Linked DNA regions of Priestia megaterium. The main gene of each other region encodes a partner of the protein of the gene in region 2 in a complex. Links are inferred from orthologs where the notes say so. Each region holds a gene or a part of one and is shown on either strand. Other genes may lie near its edges.

Region 1 (2,932 bases), 4.8 Mb from region 2 along the record:
TGTTGACGAATAAAATTTTCAGCAATTGCATCCAATTCTATAGTCGTAATACCTGGAGCGATATGCTTTTTTAACTCTTGATGAGTTAAAGCCACGATTCGTCCAGCTTCACGCATGACCTCAATTTCCTCTGGTGTCTTGCAAATGATCATTGCTTAACCCCAGCAAGTAATTGACGAACATCCTCAAACACAATGTTAATATCTTGATTACCATTAATATTGCGTAGATAACCTTTTTCTTGATAGAAATCAAGTAGAGGTTGAGATTGTTTAACATTAACTGAAAGTCTAGTTGAAACCGTCTCAGCATTGTCATCTGCACGTTGGTAGAGCTCTCCGCCACATTTGTCACAAACTCCTTCTTTCGCAGGAGGATTGAATACTAAGTGGTAAGTAGCTCCGCAATCTTTACAAATGCGGCGTCCAGTAAGACGCTCCATTAAAATGCTTTGATCTACATCAATATTAATCACATAATCAATTTGCTTGTTTAGTTCTTTTGTAATTGTTTCAAGAGCTTCTGCTTGGGCTACTGTTCTTGGGAAGCCATCAAGTAAAAAGCCGTTTTCACAATCTTGTTTGTTTAAACGCTCGCGCACAATTCCAATTGTTACTTCATCAGGAACAAGGTTACCTTGATCCATAAATGATTTAGCTTTTAAACCTAGTTGCGTTCCTTCTTTAATTGCAGCTCGGAACATATCTCCTGTTGAGATATGAGGGATATCGTAATGCTCAACGATTTTTTCTGCTTGAGTACCTTTCCCAGCACCAGGAAGGCCCATTAACACTAAATTCATTTCTTGCTTCCCCCTCAGTATCTTATCCGTTTAATGGGAAAGCAGCTTGCTTCCCACTAAACAGCTTTACTTAATAAATCCCTTATAATGGCGTTTCACTAATTGACTCTCAAGCTGTTTCATTGTCTCAAGAGCTACACCGACAACAATTAACAAACTAGTACCGCCGATCTGAGCAGATGATGGTAAGTTTGCAATTTTGATGAACAGAACCGGCAACACAGCAATTAACGCAAGGAATATCGAGCCGATTAATGTCAGACGATATAACACTTTCGTTAAATAAGCTTGTGTGCTTTTACCAGGACGGATGCCTGGGATGTAGCCACCTTGCTTTTTCAAGTTCTCTGCTACTTGTTCAGGGTTAACTTGAACAAATGTATAGAAGTAACAAAAAGCAATGATTAACGCTACATACACTATCATACCAATTGGCTTAGTATAGTCAAATGTATTCTGAATCCACGTCGTTACATCATTTGGACCGAAAAATGATGCAATTGTTGGTGGTGTAATAATAAATGAAACTGCAAAGATAACAGGAATAACCCCAGCAGCATTTACTTTTAACGGTAAATGAGTGGATTGACCTCCAACAGGATTACGACCAGCTGAACCCTTTGCATATTGAATAGGAATTTTTCGTAGCGCTTGTTGGAAATAAATAACCCCAACAATAATAGCTAAAACTGCAATTGCAATTAAAACTACCGTTACGATACGAATGAATAATTGATCCCCAACGTCTTCAAATTGCTGTGCATAAATTTGATTTAATGTTGTCGGAATACCAGCTGCAATCCCAGCAAAGATAATGATAGAAATACCATTACCTACGCCTTTTGCAGTAATCTGCTCTCCTAACCACATTAAGAAGGCAGTACCTGCCGTTAACACTGTAGCAATTAGAAGATACGTAGAAATTCCTGGATTAGCGATCAATTGTCCGCCCGAAATATTGTTGAATCCTATAGACATACCTAAAGCCTGGATAAATCCAAGCACAATTGTTCCATAACGAGTTACTTGAGCTAATTTACGGCGCCCAACATCTCCCTGCTTTGACCATTCTGTAAACTTAGGTACAACATCCATCTGCAATAATTGGACGATGATGGATGCTGTAATATAAGGCATAATGCCCATAGCAAGAATGGAGAAGTTTTTTAACGCGCCGCCGCCAAATGTATTCAGAACTCCGAATACATTTAACCCATCTTGCAATTTTAGTACATCCGTATTAACACTTGGTACAGGAATAAATGTACCAATTCGGAAGACAATTAACATTAACAAAGTGAAAAAGATTTTTTGTCTTATTTCACGCACGCGCATTAAATTGGAGATTGTTTGAAACATTAGATCACCTCAACTGTACCGCCAGCAGCTTCGATAGCTTCTTTAGCAGTTGAAGAGAATTTAGCAGCTTTAACAGTTAGCTTAGAGTTTAATGTACCGTTTCCTAGTACTTTAACGCCAGCTTTTGCTTTGCTTACTAAACCAGTTTCGATTAATAATTCTGGTGTTACTTCAGTTCCATCTTCAAAACGGTTAAGAGCTTCTAAATTAACGATCGCGTATTCTTTGCGATTGATATTAGTGAACCCACGTTTTGGAAGACGACGGAATAAAGGAGTTTGACCACCTTCGAAGCCAGGTCTTACGCCACCGCCAGAGCGAGCGTTTTGCCCTTTGTGACCTTTACCTGAAGTCTTTCCGTTACCTGAACCAGTACCACGACCTACACGGTTACGTACTTTACGTGAACCTTCAGCTGGTTTCAATTCATGAAGTTTCATTCCGGAGCACCTCCTTAGAGTGACAATTTATACTTATTGCTCTTTTACTGTAACAAGGTGAGCTACTTTGTTAATCATTCCGCGAATTGCAGGATTATCGTCTTGAACGACAGTTTGATTTAACTTACGTAGGCCAAGTGTACGAACAGTTACACGTTGATCTTCTGGACGACCAATTACGCTACGAGTAAGGGTAATTGCTAGTTTGTTTGCCATTCTATATCCCTCCCTTATCCTAACAGTTCTTCTACAGTCTTGCCACGTAGTTTTGCAACATCTTCAGCACGTTTTAGGTTAGCTAAACCGTTAAGAGTTGCACGTACCATGTTGA
Region 2 (2,742 bases):
GTTACCTTGGTGGATTCAACGCTAAGCAATTACCAACTCCAATGATGAACATCATCAACGGTGGTTCTCACGCTGATAACAACGTTGACTTCCAAGAATTCATGATCTTACCTGTAGGAGCTCCTACATTCAAAGAAGCAATCCGTATGGGTGCTGAAGTATTCCACGCGTTAAAATCTGTTTTAGCTGCTAAAGGCTTAAACACAGCTGTAGGTGACGAAGGTGGTTTCGCTCCTAACTTAGGTTCTAACCGTGAAGCATTAGAAGTAATCGTAGAAGCAATCACAAAAGCTGGTTACGAAGCTGGTAAAGACATCCAATTAGGTATGGACGTAGCTTCTTCTGAGTTCTTCAACAAAGAAACTGGTAAATATGACTTAGCAGGCGAAGGCCGTACAGGCGTAACTTCTGCTGAAATGGTAGATTTCTACGAGCAGTTAGTTAACGAATTCCCAATCGTTTCAATCGAAGACGGTTTAGACGAAAATGACTGGGATGGTCACAAGCTATTAACTGAGCGCATTGGCGGCAAAGTACAGCTTGTTGGTGACGATCTATTCGTAACAAACACGAAAAAACTTGCTCAAGGTATCGAACAAGGCGTAGGTAACTCTATCCTTATCAAAGTTAACCAAATCGGTACATTAACTGAAACATTCGAAGCTATCGAAATGGCTAAACGTGCTGGTTACACAGCAGTAGTTTCTCACCGTTCTGGTGAAACTGAAGATGCAACAATCGCTGATATCGCTGTTGCAACAAACGCTGGTCAAATCAAAACTGGTTCTATGAGCCGTACAGATCGTATTGCGAAATACAACCAATTACTACGCATCGAAGACGAGCTAGGTGTTTTAGCTGTATACGATGGCGCTAAATCTTTCTACAACTTAAAAAAATAAGTTGAAATTATAAAAAACGGATGACGATTGTCATCCGTTTTTTTACGTTAAAATCCGGTGTATTTCACTGCCATTACTTGTACGAGAGGGTTTTTTATGATAAATTAACCTTAGCGTAGTGCGCGTACTTTATCCCCGGTAATGCCAATCAGAAGGGATGAAGAAACCCCGCTGATTGACTATTACTTGGTGTAGGAGGTGTGTCTTAGTGCATACATTGCTGATTACTTTGCTAGTGATTGTTTCAATTGCTTTGATTGTTGTGGTCGTTTTACAATCAAGTAAAACTACTGGATTATCTGGAGCTATTTCCGGTGGAGCTGAAACGTTATTTGGGAAACAAAAAGCACGTGGAATTGACTTAGTTTTACACCGTTTGACAGTAGTGTTATCTATCTTATTCTTTGCGTTAACACTTGCTGTATCTTATTTCAAACTTTAATATGTTACTGGATAGACTGCCACCTAATGCATATGTACTTGGTGTATACCAACTTATGTATTAGGTGGTTTTTTAATGGGCGTGTTGAATACTTTAATTTCATTTTTAAGTAATGATATAATATAGCTTTAGAAAAAAGTACTAAATATAGTATAAAAGCGTAAAAGTGGATGGCCACATCTCTTGTTATGTGATGACCGTCACATAAATACATGTTTTTTTCTATTAGGACTGCAGATATTATAACTAAAAGGAGTTAAATGATATATGAAAATTGCACAACCAAAGCCATTTACATTTGAAGGCGGCGAAAAAGCTGTTTTATTACTTCATGGTTTTACCGGAAATTCTGCTGATGTTCGTATGTTAGGTCGTTTTTTAGAGAAAAAAGGATACACATGCCACGCACCTCATTACAAAGGACATGGCGTAGCGCCTGAAGAACTTGTTCATACTGGTCCAAAAGATTGGTGGAAAGATGTCATGGACGGCTATGAGTTTTTGAAAAGCAAAGGTCATGAAAGTATTGCCGCTGTAGGTCTTTCACTAGGTGGCGTATTTTCACTGAAATTAGGTTACACTGTACCTATAAAGGGTATTGTGCCTATGTGCGCCCCTATGTATATAAAGAGTGAAGAAGTCATGTATGAAGGTGTTTTAGCGTATGCACGCGAATATAAAAAGCGTGAAGGTAAATCGTCTGAACAGATTGAACAAGAAATGGAAGAGTTCAAGCAAACACCAATGAACACATTAAAGTCTTTACAGGGATTAATCGCTGAAGTGCGAAATTCAGTTGATATGATTTATGCACCGACATTTGTTGTACAAGGTCGTCATGATCATATGATTAATACAGACAGCGCCAATATTATTTATAATAGCGTCGAGTCTCCTACAAAAGATATAAAATGGTACGAAGAATCTGGTCATACCATTACCTTTGATAAAGAGCGTGATCAGCTTCACGAGGATGTATATGCATTTTTGGAATCACTTGATTGGTGATAGAGATAATACGAATAAAGAAAAAGGAGGGACATGATGTGAAAGAAGAAAATCAACCCTATATAAATGAAATATTGGATTTTATGAAAAGGGATAATTATAAACCTTTGACTGTCCAAGAGCTTGCAAAAGAATTTAATACTGAGGATGCAGAGTCATTCAAAGAGTTTGTGAAGACACTTGTTATTATGGAAGAGAAGGGTTTAATTATCCGAGCAAGAAACGATCGCTACGGGCTGCCGGAACAAATGAATTTTGTCAAAGGGAAAGTAAGCGGACATGCAAAAGGGTTTGCGTTCGTAGTTCCTGAAGAAAAAGATGCGGGTGATGTATTTATTCCCCCTACTGAAACAAACAATGCTATGCACGGAGATATTGTGCTTGCAAGAG

What was found. The genes of interacting proteins can lie anywhere in the genome.
Region 1: the proteins of secG (region 2) and secY are in contact, whole or in part, in a crystal structure (PDB 5AWW), measured with the Thermus thermophilus proteins. The link is inferred for Priestia megaterium from one-to-one orthologs. Residues at the interface, in WP_223903268.1 of Thermus thermophilus: Tyr5, Ile9, Tyr12, Leu13, Ala16, Leu19, Val20, Val23, Leu24, Gln26, Glu27, Pro28, Gln30, Gly31, Ala32, Asp34, Leu35, Met36, Gly37, Gly38, Ser39, Ala40, Asp41, Leu42, Phe43, Ala45, Arg46, Val48, Tyr53, Thr56; in WP_096411648.1 of Thermus thermophilus: Leu14, Gln16, Arg17, Phe20, Ile34, Pro35, Pro37, Ile72, Arg108, Arg109, Asn112, Gln113, Arg116, Ile117, Ile120, Pro145, Gly146, Trp147, Phe152, Phe155, Val156, Val159, Thr160, Val162, Ala163, Gly164, Ala166, Leu167, Trp170, Glu173.

What each region holds. Positions count from the first base shown.
Region 1 is NZ_CP085442.1:136,476-139,407, reverse strand. Bases 16-2,932 are described here. They hold secY (preprotein translocase subunit SecY), read right to left. Parts: upstream 2,162-2,932; coding sequence 869-2,161; downstream 16-868. Other genes in these bases: rpsE (30S ribosomal protein S5), read right to left, coding at 2,832-2,932; rpmD (50S ribosomal protein L30), read right to left, coding at 2,635-2,817; rplO (50S ribosomal protein L15), read right to left, coding at 2,161-2,601; LIS78_RS00780 (adenylate kinase), read right to left, coding at 149-802; map (type I methionyl aminopeptidase), read right to left, coding at 16-152. Outside these bases: more of map, read right to left, coding at 1-15. UniProt on the Bacillus subtilis protein: The central subunit of the protein translocation channel SecYEG. Consists of two halves formed by TMs 1-5 and 6-10.
Region 2 is NZ_CP085442.1:4,904,682-4,907,423, reverse strand. The notes cover bases 1-2,727. They hold secG (preprotein translocase subunit SecG), read left to right. Parts: upstream 1-1,110; coding sequence 1,111-1,344; downstream 1,345-2,727. Other genes in these bases: rnr (ribonuclease R), read left to right, coding at 2,391-2,727; LIS78_RS25535 (alpha/beta hydrolase), read left to right, coding at 1,612-2,352; eno (phosphopyruvate hydratase), read left to right, coding at 1-902. Also shown: more of rnr, read left to right, coding at 2,728-2,742. UniProt on the Bacillus subtilis protein: Involved in protein export. Participates in an early event of protein translocation.